Regions from separate parts of the Kitasatospora sp. NPDC004614 genome, predicted to be linked through region 1. Evidence: riboswitches for the same ligand, from Rfam matches in the RefSeq annotation. Region 1 holds a riboswitch; the other holds the start of a gene.
What was found. A riboswitch is a leader RNA that binds a small molecule or an ion and turns the genes downstream of it on or off. The one in region 1 is predicted to bind thiamine pyrophosphate.
Positions count from the first base shown of each region.

Region 1 (7,572 bases):
AGCAGGACCGGGCGGGAGCCGGCGTCGCGCAGGGTGCGGTCGAGCTGGTCGAGCATCGGAACTCCTTCGGCGGTGTGGGTCAGCGGACGTCGACCGAGCGGTGTCCGGCGCCGCGTTCGAGGTACCAGCGGGCGGTGCCGCGCAGGCCGTAGGCGCGGATCCGGCGGGTGGAGTTCTGCACCACCATGTCGGGGCGGTGCACGATCGCGGGGCTGACCCGGCGGACCTGGTTGATGAAGGCGCGGTCGGTGGGGGACGGGCGCCTGGGCATGCCGCCGGACTCGAGGTAGAGCCCGGCGGTGATGGCCATGTTGTTGCCGGCGTGCATCCGGTACGGCGTCAGGTACCCGTGCCGGCGGCGGTGCGCGGGGCGGATCCGGCCGAAGAACGCGCCGAGCGCGACCAGGACGCGGAACACGGTGCGCCCCACCGGGCCGTGCTCGTCGCGGCGGGCAGTGACCTTGCCGCAGACCAGGCCGCCGCAGCCGAGCATCCCGGCCCGGGCGGCCGCCGTCCAGCCCGGTTCGGGCAGGCAGTCGGCGTCGGTGCGGGCCAGCAGGGTGGCGCCGTGGTCGATGGCGTACCGGAAGCCGGTGTCGACCGCGCAGCCCACGCCCTTGGCCGGTTCGACCAACAGCCTTACCGGGAACGGGGCTTGATCGGCGAATGCCCGTACCCGCGCGCAGGTGTCGTCGGTGGAGCCGTTGTCGACCACCAGCAGGGTGAAGTCCAGGTCGCGCTGGCCGGCCAGGGCGCGCAGGGTGCCGCCGATCCTGGCCGCCTCCTGGTAGGCGGGGACGAGCACCCAGAGCGCCGTCACGACTTCTCCCAGACCATCGTCATCAGGCTGACCCCGCCGCCCAGGCCGACCATCAGGACCCGCTCACCCGGCTCCAACTCGCCGATTGTCCGGTCGAGTTGGACGCCGATGGTGGCCGAGGCCAGGTTGCCGAGCTCGGGCACGGTGACCACCAGCTTGTCGGCGGGCACCCCCGTCAGCTCCACGAACCGCTCCAGGTACGGCAGCGTGACCTGGTGCACCAGCACCCGGGCGTAGGCGTCCCAGCCGAAGCCGGTGCGGGTCGCCACCCGGGTCAGGATGTCCGCCCCGATCTGCTCGAAAACCCCGCGCAACTCCTTGCCGCCGCCCCGGAAGTAGCTCCACTCGTCGCCGCGCGGGTGCCGCGAGCCGCCGCCCGGGATGCCGCCGACCTCCCAGTGCTCGGACGCCGTCTCGGTCTCGATGTCGAGGATGCCGCCGCGCTCCACCCGCTCCACCACCACGGCCGCCCCGCCGTCGCCGAAGGTGTAGCCCGCGAAGCCGTCGCGGAACTCCGCCAGACCGGACGGGTCGCGGCGCATCGCCCGGCTCGGCGTCTCTCCCGTCACCACCAGCGCCCGGCTGGCCCGGCCGGCCAGGATCATCGCGCGGGCGGTGTCGATGCCGTTCAGGAAGCTGTTGCAGGCGTTGGAGACGTCCAACGCGTGGGCGCAGGAGCCGAGTTCGGCCTGCACCAGGTGCGCGGTGGCGGGCTCGCAGACGTCCCGCGAGGCGGACGCGAACAGCAGCAGGTCGACGTCCCCGGGCCCGATCCCGCGCGCCGCGAGCGCCCGGCGGGCCGCGCCCAGCCCGAGCGTGGAGGCGTACTCGTCGTCGCGCGCGAAGTGCCGGGTGCGGATGCCGGTCGCCTTCTCGAACATGCCGTCGGGCAGCGGCAGCCCGGCGCCGGCGGCCACCTCGTCCTGCAACTGCCGTGAGGTGACGGTCTGTTGGGGCAGGTACGAGCCGGTCGCGGTGATGCCGATACGAGGCAGGAGGTCCATGGCTCGATGCTGGCGCGGGCCCGGCGCGCGGGCGTGAGTACGGGTACTCACCCGGGGCTGAGATGTGCGGAGGGCGGGCATGGGGCCGCCCGGGGAGGTTGTTCCCTCGCCCGGGCGGAACTCAGCTGTCGCTGAGGTGAGTTACTTGCTGTCGGCCTCGATCGGGATGACCTGCGCCGGAGCGGCGGCTGCCGGGGCAGCGGCCTTGGTGGCCTCGCCGTTCTCAGCTGCCGGGGACATCGCGGTGAGCAGCTGGCGGGCCAGGCCGAGGCCGGTCCCGCCCATGGTGAGCGCCTTGGCGAACATCTCGGACATGCCCTCGGCGCCGTTCAGCAGCACCATGTGCTCGACGTTGCCGAACGCGTCCGCGCCGGCCCGGACGATGGCCGGCCAGTTCTCGGCGAGCTGCTGGGCGACCACCGCCTCCTGGTTCTCGGCCAGCGCCGCGGCGCGGGCCTTGATGCCCTCGGCCTCGGCCAGGCCCTGCGCCCGGGTGGCCTCCGCCTCGGCGAGACCCTTCGCCCGGGCCGCCTCCGCCTCGGCCAGACCCTTGGCGGCCTCGGCGGCGGCCTGCGCCTCACCGGTGGCCCGGGTGGCCTCGGCCGCGGCCAGACCGCGGGCCTTGGTGGCCTCGGCCTCGGCCGCGGCGGCGACCTTGACCCGGTTCGCCTCGGCGGCGGTCTTCAGCTCGGTCTCCCGGGACAGCGCCTCGGCGGCGGAGATCCGGGCGTCACGGTCGGCCTCGGCCTTGGTGCGGGTCTCGTACGCGCGGGCGTCGGCCGGCTTGCGGACGTCCGCCTGCAGCTGCTGCTCCTTGCGGTGCGCCTCCAGCTCGGCGACCTTGGTCTCCTGGACCACGACCTCCTGCCGGGCGGCGGCCTGCGCGAGCGGGCCGGCCTGCAGCGCACGAGCCGCGGCGGTGTCCATCTCGGCCTGGTAACCGGCCTGCTGGATGCCGGAGTTGCGGGTTGCCTCGGCCTTGCGGGCGAACGCCTCCTGCTCGGCCTCGGTGGCCCGTCGGTCCGCCTCGGCGGCGGCGATCCGGGCGTCGCGCTGGACGGCTGCGGCGTGCGGCGCGGCCAGGTTGGTGATGTACCCGGTCGGGTCCAGGATCTCCTGGATCTGCAGCGAGTCGATGATCAGACCGAGCTTCTCCATCTCGATGCCCGAGGCGGAGCGGGTCTCACCGGTGAGCCGCTCGCGGTCGCGGATCATGTCCTCGACCGTCAGCCCACCGACGATGGACCGCAGGTGGCCGGCGAACACGTTGTGCACCCGCTGGCCCATCATCTTCTGCTGGTCCAGGAAACGCCGGGCGGCGTTGGCGATCGACACCGGGTCGTCGCCCACCTTGAAGATCACAACGCCCTTGACGTGCACGGGAATTCCCTGCGACGTCACGCACTCCACGTCCAGCGCGGCCTCGTTCAGGTCCAGCGAGAGCCGGCGCACCGCCTGGACGCCCGGCACCACGAAGGTGCCCCGCCCGGTCACCACGCGGAAGCCCAGACCCTCGCCGTGCTTGGAACCCGAGATCACCAGCGCCTCGTTGGGTTCCGCCACGCGCCACATCAGCTTGAAAAGAACGATCAGCAGAACGAGGCCTGCGACGGCGCCGCCTGCGATGCCGACCAACATCGGCAATCCCCCCTTAGGAGCACACCGGTCCCGTGCTGCGCTTGGGTCGTGCAGAACTGGCGCGGAAACCGGCGGCAGCCGCATTCTCCGCCGTTCCGGATCAGGGGGGAAGGGTCTGGACGGTGGGAACTCTCACTGTCTCAAAAGTGTTGCGACAGGTTTGTGGAGGCCGTCTGACGTGCGATCAAAAGGGCTCGACGTACACCGTGCGCGGTGGCTGATATTCGACCACCACCACCATGGTGCCCGGCTGCAGCGGCTCGCCCGGTGTGGCGCGGTACGCCAGGAACGCCTCGGTGCCCAGCCGTTCGGGCACGTGCACCATCACCTCGCCGACCAGGCCCGCGCCGATCCGCCCTGTCACCCGCCCCGTCAGTCCGATCACCCGCACGATTCTCCCACCCCGTACGGGGCGTGAACAGCTCGGGCCCACGCGGGAGTTGCCCGCAGGGGGAGGCCCGGGCGCGGGAGTGCGCCCTGGACCGGCGCCGTGACGTGCCCTACGGTGAGGAACCGAACGCAGGCGGACGACGCCTGCGCGGAACGGGAGCTCGGAGCACCGGGCTGAGAGGGCGCTGACGGTACGCGGGCCCGCGTACCACCTGCTGCGCCGACCGCAGGAACCTGACCGGGTAATGCCGGCGTAGGGAGTTGAAGGTCCGATGACCGCATTTTCCGAGTACCAGTCTGCCCGCGAGTCGGCCGCCACCGGGTACCCCACCCCCGCCTGGCGCAAGGCCTACCGCCAAGGCAGCCGCCCCGACCTGCGGGTCCCCTACCGCGAGGTCCACCTCACCGACGGCCGCACCGTCCCGCTGTACGACACCTCCGGCCCGTACACCGACCCCGACCTGCCCACCGACGTCCGCCGCGGACTGCCCGCCCTGCGCGACGGATGGATCCGGCAGCGCGGCGACGTCGAGGAGTACCAGGGCCGCGAGGCCCGCCCCGAGGACGACGGCATCAAGCACACCGCGCCGCGCGGCGGCGACCTGCGCAACCTGGACGCCGTCTTCCCCGGCCGCCCACGCCGCCCGCTGCGCGCCAGGGACGGCGAAGCCGTCACCCAACTCGCCTACGCCAAGCGCGGGTTGATCACCCCAGAGATGGAGTTCGTGGCGCTCCGGGAAGGCCTCGAACCGGAGTTCGTCCGCGAGCAGGTGGCCCGCGGACGCGCCGTCATCCCGGTCAACGTGAACCACCCCGAGAGCGAACCGGCCATCATCGGCACCGACTTCCTGGTGAAGATCAACGCCAACATCGGGAACTCCGCCGTCACCTCCTCCATCGAGGAGGAGGTGGAGAAGATGACCTGGGCCACCCGCTGGGGCGCCGACACCGTCATGGACCTCTCCACCGGCCGCAACATCCACACCACCCGCGAGTGGATCCTGCGCAACTCCCCCGTCCCGATCGGCACCGTCCCGCTCTACCAGGCACTGGAGAAGGTCGACGGCCGGGCCGAGGAACTCAGCTGGGAGGTCTACCGGGACACCGTCCTCGAACAGTGCGAGCAGGGCGTCGACTACATGACTGTGCACGCCGGCGTCCTGCTCCGGTACGTGCCGCTCACCGCCCGCCGCAAGACCGGCATCGTCTCGCGCGGCGGCTCCATCATGGCCGCCTGGTGCCTGGCCCACCACCAGGAGAACTTCCTCTACACGCACTTCGAGGAACTCTGCGACCTGCTGCGCGCCTACGACGTCACCTTCTCGCTCGGTGACGGCCTGCGGCCCGGCTCCATCGCCGACGCCAACGACGAGGCCCAGTTCGCCGAACTCACCACCCTCGGCGAGCTCGGCCGGATCGCCCGCGCCAAGGACGTCCAGGTGATGATCGAAGGCCCCGGACACGTCCCGATGCACAAGATCCGCGAGAACATGGACCTGCAGAAGGAGATCTGCGACGAGGCCCCGTTCTACACGCTCGGCCCGCTCACCACCGACGTCGCACCCGGCTACGACCACATCACCTCCGGCATCGGCGCCGCGATGATCGCCTGGTGGGGCACCGCGATGCTCTGCTACGTCACCCCCAAGGAACACCTCGGCCTGCCCAACCGCGACGACGTCAAGACCGGCGTCATCACCTACAAGATCGCCGCCCACGCCGCCGACCTCGCCAAGGGCCATCCCGGCGCCCAGGCCTGGGACGACGCCCTCTCCGACGCCCGCTTCGAATTCCGCTGGGAGGACCAGTTCAACCTGGCCCTCGACCCCGAGACCGCCCGCGAATTCCACGACGAGACCCTCCCCGCCGAGCCCGCCAAGACCGCGCACTTCTGCTCCATGTGCGGCCCGAAGTTCTGCTCGATGAAGATCAGCAAAACCATCAATGAGAAGTTCGGCAACGGCGCCGCCTCGCCGGAGTACGACGAGGCCGCCGTCGAGGGCATGAAGGCCATGTCCGAGGAGTTCGCGGCCCAGGGAAATCGGGTCTATCTCCCCCTGGCCGACTGACGGCCGACACAGAACGGCGCCGCACCGGGAGGCAGGAGGGGGTCTCCCGGCGCGGCGCTTTGCCTGTTGGCGGGACTTCTCAGGCGATGCCGTGCCCGTAGCGGGGGGTGGAGATCACCGGGACAGTCAGTGACTCAATGAGGACGCCCTGTCAGCACCGGCTCTTAGGATGACGGTGGTTGGAGCCGAACTGGCAGGGGGCTGAGTTGACCAAGGTGCGCAGCACGCGGGTGCTCGAACGAGCGGGAGTGAACCAGTTCCGCTCTCTGATGGAGTCCGCCGGCCACATCGTCCAAGAGATCGATGGCGGGAACGATCACGGCGAGGATTGTTACCTGAGTCTCACCAGGGGCGGAGAGCGAACTGGCGAGATTGTGGCTGTTCAGATAAAGAGCGGTGAAACATATCGACGTCCCGTCGGATACGGCATCCGATGCGATAGGCACATCAGAGACTGGACCCTGAGTCGAATCCCCGTCATTGGCGTTGTTTACGATCCCGAGTTGCAAAAGCTCTTCTGGGTCAACATGAGTGAATTCCTTCTCGATCAGGTCAGTCTGGGCAGGACTCCGAAGAGCGTTCCGATCGGCGAAGATGCGATCCTTGATTCGGAGACAATTCACCTCTTCATCTTTAAAGTGTCCCGATTCATATCGGAAAATGACCGCACAGGATACCGGCCGCCTCCATCTATTCGCTCATCGATCGGTTCAATCTTGGGGCGGCTGGGTGATGCGAAATCTGACGTTGACGTGCCGATTGGTGGTGTGCCGTACGTTCTGGGTGTGCCGTCTGTCGATTTCCATGAACGGAATCCGAAGTTCGATGGTCGGGCGCTGAAGGCGTGCCTCTATGCCGCGATGCTCTGTGCTTATGCTCTCGCCGGTCCGGGCTTGTATCGCGCAGCGGAGCTTGAGAGCGGTGGGGAGTGGCTGCGAAATGGGTGGCTTTGGCTCGTCTGCTACTTTGGAACGCTGTCCTACCTGTACCTGGCCAGTGTCAAGGAGCCGCGAAGGAAGAGTGCGCGGCCCCTTCTGTGGTCGGCCCAGTTCCTCCTGATGTTGGGTCTCTATATCGGCATAGGGGAGCAGACATCTGCCTGGCCTGTCAATCCTACTTTCCGGTGGATTTTCATTGACATTATGCCCGCTATTGCTCAGGCGGCAATTCTGTATCTCGGTGGGCACTATGCGGCCAAGGAGCGAGACCGGAGAAGGAGGTTGCGGGCAGCGTATCCTTCGGGAGTCCCAAAGAGTGATGCTTAGCGCGCATCGCCGGAGATGCCCCGTTTTAAAGCAAAGGGGCCCCGGGGGCAGTGCTGGAGTCGGCGGGTGCACTGACCTTGCGACCGCTTCGAGGTCCATATTCGTCAGTGTGACGCAAACTTTTCGGAACCTACCTGCCCAACCAGCTCCGTCTGACATGCTGAGGGTCCACCGAGAGGGGCCGTCGCGATGCAGTGGAAGATCCACGGGGAACGTCCGATCTACGAGAACCCATGGGTGAACCTGTGGCTAGCTGATGTCGAGCAGCCCGACGGGCACCGGTGGGAACACCACGTGGTCAAGCTGCGGCACCTCGCGGTCGCCGCCTTGGTGAACGCTGAGAAGCAGGTGTTGATGATGTGGCGGCACCGCTTCATCACTGATTC
Region 1 covers NZ_JBIALR010000002.1:85,261-92,832, reverse strand. Annotated here, with positions in the region: gene ACFYST_RS05735 (class I adenylate-forming enzyme family protein) at 1-56, opposite strand, end outside; gene ACFYST_RS05730 (glycosyltransferase family A protein) at 80-820, opposite strand; gene ACFYST_RS05725 (3-oxoacyl-ACP synthase III family protein) at 817-1,824, opposite strand; gene ACFYST_RS05720 (flotillin family protein) at 1,966-3,462, opposite strand; gene ACFYST_RS05715 (hypothetical protein) at 3,647-3,847, opposite strand; TPP riboswitch at 3,996-4,129, shown strand; gene thiC (phosphomethylpyrimidine synthase ThiC) at 4,125-5,921, shown strand; gene ACFYST_RS05705 (DUF4365 domain-containing protein) at 6,101-7,186, shown strand; gene ACFYST_RS05700 (NUDIX hydrolase) at 7,376-7,572, shown strand, end outside.

Region 2 (7,572 bases), 270 kb from region 1:
GTACGCGCTCGGCGAGCTGGTGCTCGCCGCCGTCGACGAGACCTCGCCGATGGGCCGGGCGGTGGCGGACCTGCCCGAGCCGTACCGGGAGGTGCACGCCACGGTGGCCACCGCGATCCGCCGGCTCGGCGCCGACCGCCCGCACACGTTCCACCACCGCAGCCGGCTGCGACTGGCCCGGCCGTGGCCCGGCGACGCCGCCGGACGGACCCCCGAGGAGATCGTCGGCGGGCCGGAGACCCTCGGCCTGCTGGTGGAGTTCGTCGACACCCTCTACAACCTGATCGTGGTGGACTCCATCGGCGTCGCCGACACCACCCTCAGCACCGGCCAGGGCCACGACGACAACCGGCTCGCCGCCCGCGCCACCGCCCAGGAACTCGCCCTCGCCCAGTACCGCCACCGGGCCGGACGAACCCTCCCGGAGACCGACGAGACCTCGGACGGGCCACTGTTCGAGGTGAAGGTCGGCGCGGCGGCAGGCCTCACCGACGAACGGGTACGGGCCCGGATGGCGGCGCTGCGCACCGACGCCGCCGACGCGATCGCCGCCCTGCTGCAGGCCCGCGCCGAACGCGGCCGCACCGCCAAATCGCCGTTCTGGCAAGGCATCGAGCGGCTGCGCGCGGCCGAGGACCCGCTCTCCGCGCGCAAGGCGCTGGACGCCCACCTGAGCCGGGTCGCCGCCATCCTCGGCGACCGGACCGGCCTCGTCCCGATCGGCGGGATGGCCGTCGAACTGATCCTCACCGCGGCGGGCACGGTCGGCCCCGCGCTGGCCACCGAGGTGTGGAAACTGCCCGGGCTGGTCGGCTACCCCGCGATGGCGGCCGGCGCCGTCGGCAACGTCCTGTACCGCAAGGGCAAGGAGAATGTGGCACGCCGGCTCTCCACCCGGCGGCTGGCGTGCGCGCTGGGACGAGTCGTCGACGTGAGGAGCTGACGCCATGACAGACACCGAGCACCCGGACGCCATCCGCCGCACCCGCGAAGTCCTCGCGTACCGCAACAGCTTCGTCGACGTCTACGACGACGAGGTCGCCTTCCCAAGCGGGACCGCCGGGCACTACCTGAGGATCCGTCACCGCGACGAGGGCCTCGGCGTGGTGATCATCCCCGTCCACGGCGACCTGATCGGACTGGTCCGCACCTACCGCTACCCGCTCGGCCGCCCCCAGTGGGGCCTGCCCCGCGGCTTCTCACAGAGCGCCGACCCGCTGGTCACCGCGCGGGCCGAACTGCACGAGGAACTCGGCGTCCCCAACGCCGAGTTCGAACTCCTCGGCACCATGACCCCCGACTCCGGCCTGCTCGCCAGCACCGTCGCGATCGTCCACGCCACCGTCCGCGACACCCCCTCCGGCACCCCGCTGCTGCCCGACGAAGTCACCGAAACCCGCTGGCTCCCCCTCCCCGACCTCCGCCACTGGATCACCACCGGCCACCTCGACGACGGCATGACCCTCGCCGCCCTCACCCTCGCCCAGGCCCACCGCCGCCTCCCCTGACGGCCCCTCACCCCGCGGACGCCGAACGGCCCCCGACCGGAAACTGCAGGTCGGGGGCCGTTCTCATGCGCGGAGGGTGTGGGATTTGAACCCACGGTGACCAGAGGCCACGACAGTTTTCAAGACTGTTCCCTTAGGCCGCTCGGGCAACCCTCCTCGGCGGAGGCCAGCCTAACGGGTCGGGGCGGGTTCGGTGCACTCCGTTGCGGAGGGGTCAGTTGTCGCCCTTGCGTTCGCCGAGGGTGACGGTGGTCTTGGCGGCCTTGCCGTCGCGGGTGTACTCGACCTCGACCTTCTCGCCGGGCTTGTGCGTCCAGATCTCGCTGACCAGGGTCGGGCCGCTGTCGATGGAGATGCCGCCGAGCTTGGTGATGACGTCGCCGGCCTTCAGGCCGGCCTGGTCGGCGGGGCCGCCGGGGGTGACGGCGGGGGTGTCGCGGACGGGGGCGGTGGCGATCTGGGCGCCGTCGCCGCGGTAGTCGTCGTTGCGCAGGACGCCGAGGATCGCGTAGACGGGGGTGCCGTCCTTGATCAGGGTCTGGGCGACCCACTTGGCCTGGTTGATCGGGATGGCGAAGCCGAGGCCGATGGAGCCGGCCCGGCCGGAGCCGCTGGTGTTCGACTGGATCGCCGAGTTGATGCCGATGACCGAGCCGGAGCCGTCGAGCAGCGGGCCGCCGGAGTTGCCGGGGTTGATCGACGCGTCGGTCTGCAGGGCGTTCATGTACGAGGAGTTGGCGCCGGTCTCGTCGCCGGAGGCGACCGGGCGGTCCTTGGCGGAGATGATGCCGGTGGTGACGGTGCCTTCGAGGCCGTAGGGCGCGCCGATGGCGATGGTGGAGTCACCGATGGCGACCTTGTCGGAGTCGCCGAGCGGCAGCGGGACGAGCTTGTCCTTGGGCGGGTTGTCGAGGCGGATCACCGCGACGTCGTAGCCCTCGGCGCGGCCGACCACGGACGCGGTGTACGAGGACCCGTCGGAGAACTTGACGGAGAGCTTGCCGCCCTTGGCGGCGGGCGCGACCACGTGATTGTTGGTCAGGATGTGGCCCTCGGTGTCGAAGACGAACCCGGTGCCGGTGCCGGACTCGCTGGAGTTCGAGGCCTTGATGGTGACGGTGGACGGCAGCGCCTTGGCGGCGATCCCGGCGACGGACTCGGGGGCCCGGTCCAGGGTCTGGTGGGCGTTGCCGACGCTGACGGTGGTACTGGTGTGCTTGGTGCCGCTGTCGCCGTTCCCGCCGGAGACGCTCGCGCCGATCGCGCCACCGGCCAGGCCGGCCACCAGGGCGACCGCCGCGACCAGCGCGACCAGGCCGCCGCGCTTGCTCTTGCCGGAGCCGCCGCCCGGAGCGGGCTGCGGGCCGCCCCACGGCGCACCCGGCTCGCCCGGCTCGCCAGGCCCGCCGACGCCGCCCGGACCGCCGGCCGGGTGGCCCCAGCCACCCACCGGGTGACCGGCGCCGAACGGGTGCTGCCCTTCGCCGGGGACGCCGGGGACGCCAGGGACGCCCGGGGTGCCCTGCGGGTCGTGGGCGACCGCGGTCGGCGCGAACGGGTTGGCCGCCACGGGCTGGGCATCCGGGGCCGACGCGTAGGGGTTGGCCGGCGCCTCCTGGGCGTGCGGCGGCACGGCCGGGGTGACGGTGGTCGGCGTGTAGGGGCTGGGCGGCTCGCTGACGCTGCCGTACGGGTTCTGGAACGGCGGCGGCGCGTCCACCGGAGCCGGAGCCGGAGCCGAGGCCGGAGCCACCGGCGGGGCCACCGGCGCGGCGGGGACCTTCCCGAGCTGCATGGTCTGGTCGGACACCGGCGCGGCGGGCGCGGGCGCCGCCGGGGCCGCCGGCAGCACCGGCGGCGGGGCGTCGAGGTAGGAGGGAGCGGGCGCGGGCGTTCCGGCGGTGGCGGCGGCCGCCTCGGTGCCGGTGGCCTCGGGGGCCTTCTCCGGCGGGGTGGTACCACTCGCGTGCTCGGTGCTCACGGACGACCTCCATCGCTGACAGAACCTTGGGCTGCGGTCCGTCGCTCGGTCGGCGCGGCCACAGCCTCGGGGCACAGTTTTTCCTATGCCGGATTCGGACACCGTAAGCGGGCCCCTGAAGAAATCATGAGAAGCCTTAGGCCTCGCTGACATGGACATCAGTGGTCCCGCGATGCGGACGCCGTTCCCCCCGGCCTTGGCGTTCTCCCACCCGGAGGCTAGCCTGTCGCTCCTGTAAACCGAAGAACGTCGCGGGAGCTTGGACCAGCCAGGCTGAGAGTGCGCCGGATCGACCGTAGGGCATGGCGGTGTCGCCACCCCGGTCGAGGGGGCGCTGACCGCCGGAACCTGTCCGGGTAATGCCGGCGTAGGGAGTATCGGCCATGACGGCTGTTCCGTCTGCCCCAATTTCCGATCTTGAGACGGCCGCGCGGGCCGAGGCCCCGCTGACCCTCGACACGGCGCCGCCGCGGACGCTGGATTTCCGGGCGCTGTTCGCGCTGTGGGCGAACCTCGGGGTGAGCCTGATCGGGTTCACCAGCGCCGCGACGGTGCTGGGCAAGCAGGGCCACGAGCTGGGCTTCACCGCGGCCGTGACGGCGATCGTGGCGGGTACCGCGATCGGCACCGCGATGCTCGCGGTGGCGGCGCTGGTGGGCGCCCGCACGGGCGCGCCGGCCATGGCGGTGCTGCGCGGCCTGTTCGGCACCCGGCTGTCGTACGTGCCGACGGTGCTGAACATCCTGCAGTGCGTCGGCTGGGGCGTGTACGAGCTGACGGTGATCGCCTGGGGCGCCCAGACGGTGGCCGGCACCGAGGGCTGGCGCTGGCTGTTCGTGCTGCTGGCGGGCGTGCTGACGACGGTGCTGACGATCTGGCCGCTGGGCGCGATCGCGGTGCTGCGCAAGTACGTGGCCGTCGCGGTCGGTGTGGCGATGGTGTACTTCACGGTGCAGTTCGCCCGGCTGGGCTTCCCGGACCCGGGTGCGGGCAACTGGGACGGCTTCCTGTCGGCGACGGACGCGGTGATCGCGGTGTCGATCTCGTTCGTCCCGCTGGCCGCCGACTACACCCGGCACGCGCGCACCTCGGCGAGCGCGTTCTGGGGGACGTTCTCCGGCTACACGGTGGCCCAGGTGTGGTGCTACGTGCTGGGCGTGGTGGCGCTGCTGCAGTCCGGCGGCGACCCGGAGAAGATCCTCGGCTCGTTCACCGGCGTGGCCGCGGGCTGGGCGTTCCTGCTGGTGCTGGTGCTGCGCGAGTCGGACCAGTCGTTCGCGAACGTGTACTCGACGGCGATGTCGATCCACAACCTGTGGCCGAAGGTGGACCGGCGGGTGCTGACCGGCGGCATCGGCGTGCTGGTGACGGTACTGGCGCTGCGCATCAAGGAGTTCACCGACTCGTACTACGCGTTCCTCGGCCTGATCGGGTCGGTGTTCGTGCCGCTGTTCGCGGTGCTGGCGGTGGACTATTTCCTCGGGGCCGGCCGGCGCGGCTGGAACCTGACCCAGGACGCCCCGGCGCGCTGGGTGATGCTGGCGCCGTGGGCGCTGGGCTTCGCGGTGTACCAGTTCCTGGCGCCGACCGCGGTGGCCGGCTGGTGGACGGACCTGTGGACGCAGGCGCAGGAGGCCGTGCACTTCACCCCGCAGGCGTGGAGCTCGGCCTCGCTGTTCTCGTTCCTGGTGGCGGCGCTGGCGACCGGCGCGGTGGCGGCCGTGGAGCGCCGCAAGGGCTGACGCCGCATCAAGGGCTGTTCACCGCGGTGTTGCCGGATCGGAAGCCACCCGTCATCCGGTGCCGCGTAGGCTGGTTGACGTGAACACCCAGCACAGCGCCTCGGCCCCGCTCCCCGCTCCGATCGACCGCTCCGCGGTCAAGGTGATCGCCCACCGAGGGTCCTCCGCGGCCCTTCCGGAGCACACCGAGGAGGCATACAAGCGGGCGCTGGAGGAGGGCGCGGACGGGCTGGAGTGCGACGTCCGGGTCACCGCCGACGGGCAGTTGGTGTGCGTGCACGACCGCAACGTCCGCCGCACCTCGGACGGGCAGGGCGTGGTGTCGACCATGACGCTGGCCCAGCTGTCCGCGCTGGACTTCGGCTCGTGGAAGCACCCGGAGCAGCCGCAGCGCAGCTCCGTGCTGACCCTGGAGCGGCTGCTGGAGCTGGTCGCGGACACCGGGCGGCGGGTGGAGCTGGCCATCGAGACCAAGCACCCGGTGCGGTACGCGGGCCGGGTGGAGTCCGAACTGCTGCGGATGCTCGGCCGGTTCGGGCTGCTGCCGGCCGCGCCGGAGGAGTCCACGGTGCGGGTGATGAGCTTCTCGGAGCTCGCCCTGCACCGGGTCCGCCGGAACGCCCCGGCGGTGCCCCGGGTGTACCTGTGGGAGCGCCCGGTGCCGCTGCTGGGCCGCACCAAGGCGCTGCCGGGCGGCGCGTCGATCGCCGGCCCGGGCATCTCGCTGGTACGCCGCGACCCGGACCTGATCCGGGCGCTGCGCCGGGCCGGCCACCGGGTGCACGTGTGGACGGTGGACCGCCCCGAGGACGTCGAACTCTGCCTGGAACTGGGTGTGGAGGCGCTGATCACCAATCGACCGGCCGACGTACTGGCCCAGTTGGGCCGCTGACCGCGCGACCGGCAGGTGGCACCCGCGCCCCATAGGCGTGACAGAAATACCGAACGGGGTATTTCCTGTTGGCCATTCGGACAAGCCCCCCGGTGAGGCCGGAGGTGAGACGCTCCTCACCTTTTGGCCGCCCGTCGTGCGGATCTCGTTAATGCCGCGATCGGATCGTCGAACTCCCGTTTCCGATGCATTAACGGCGGGCATCCATCCCTCGGCAGAAGCTGAAGGAGGTCCGGGGGTGGCGTTGATGGTGGCGCGAGCTTTGCCAGTTCAGGCCGGGTCGACCTCATCGGCCATGGCCGTTCCGCACGGTCCGGCCAGTGTTTCGACCGCGCGGCGGAGGCTGCGCAACGATCTCGGTGATCGCTCGATACCGGACGGGGTGATTGACGACGCGGTGTTGATCCTCTCCGAACTGCTCAGCAATTCCTGTCGTCATGCCAGACCGCTGCCGGCCGATGATCCCGACGAGGCGGACAGATCGTCCGAGTGGCATCCGCACGGCGATGACGACGCGGAGATCGGTACGGTGCTGTGGAGTTGGCGGATGCGCGGGGACGGTCTGCTGACCCTCGAGGTGACGGACGGTGGGGCGACCACCCGGCCGGTGCCGGCCAGCCCGTCGGTGTCGGCACACGGCGGCCGGGGGCTGAGCATCGTCGGCAAGCTGGCCCGGGACTGGGGGGTGCGGCACGCCCCCGGTCAGGTGACGGTGTGGGCGGAGCTGCCGGCGTTCGAGCAGGTGGTGGGCGGCGGGGAGCGGCGCAGCGCCTGAATCCCGGGCCGCGGGCGAAGTAGGCTGCGCGGTGCAAAGTCCGACGTCCCCGGGAGAGCCGCACCATGGCCAAGAAGGCCGCGAAGAAGCAGCCCAGCCAGTCCACCGTCGTCGAGGGCGAGATCCCGGTCGTCGGAGCGCGCGAGGCGTGCCCGTGCGGCTCGGGCCGCCGGTACAAGGCCTGCCACGGCCGCGAGGCGGCGCACGCGGTGCAGGAGTTGGTGCACCGGCCGTTCGAGGGCCTGCCGGGCGAGGCGGACTGGGTGGCGCTGCGCGAGCTGGTGCCGGCCGCCACCGTGCCGCTGACGCTGGCCGCCGGGGTGGCCGAGGAGGCCGTCGGCACCGTCCCGTCGGTGACGCTGGCGACGGTGCTGCCGCTGGCCTGGCCGGCGCTGCGCCGGGCGGACGGCTCCATCCTGCTGGGCCTGCAGACCCAGTCGTCCTCGGGCGACCTGAGCCGTGACCTGGCGGACGCGCTGGAGCTGGCGCTGGCGACCGAGCCGGGCACCCCGGTACCGGCCCGCCGGACCAACCCGGGCGGCCGCCGCCTGCAGGAACTGCTCGACACCACGGCCGATTTCGTGCCCACCGTGTTCACCGGGTTCGAATTCTGGCTGGAGGACGCCGAGTCGGCGACCGGCGAGGTGGCGGCGTCGCTGGAGCGGGCGAACGCC
Region 2 covers NZ_JBIALR010000002.1:350,658-358,229, reverse strand. Annotated here, with positions in the region: gene ACFYST_RS07095 (hypothetical protein) at 1-943, shown strand, start outside; gene ACFYST_RS07090 (NUDIX hydrolase) at 948-1,508, shown strand; tRNA gene ACFYST_RS07085 (tRNA-Ser) at 1,579-1,664, opposite strand; gene ACFYST_RS07080 (S1C family serine protease) at 1,723-3,489, opposite strand; TPP riboswitch at 3,731-3,882, shown strand; gene ACFYST_RS07075 (purine-cytosine permease family protein) at 3,873-5,231, shown strand; gene ACFYST_RS07070 (glycerophosphodiester phosphodiesterase) at 5,311-6,123, shown strand; gene ACFYST_RS07065 (ATP-binding protein) at 6,371-6,898, shown strand; gene ACFYST_RS07060 (DUF5926 family protein) at 6,964-7,572, shown strand, end outside.
Region 2: it holds a riboswitch for thiamine pyrophosphate, as region 1 does, so the genes downstream of both, ACFYST_RS07075 (purine-cytosine permease family protein) here and thiC (phosphomethylpyrimidine synthase ThiC) in region 1, are expected to answer to the same signal.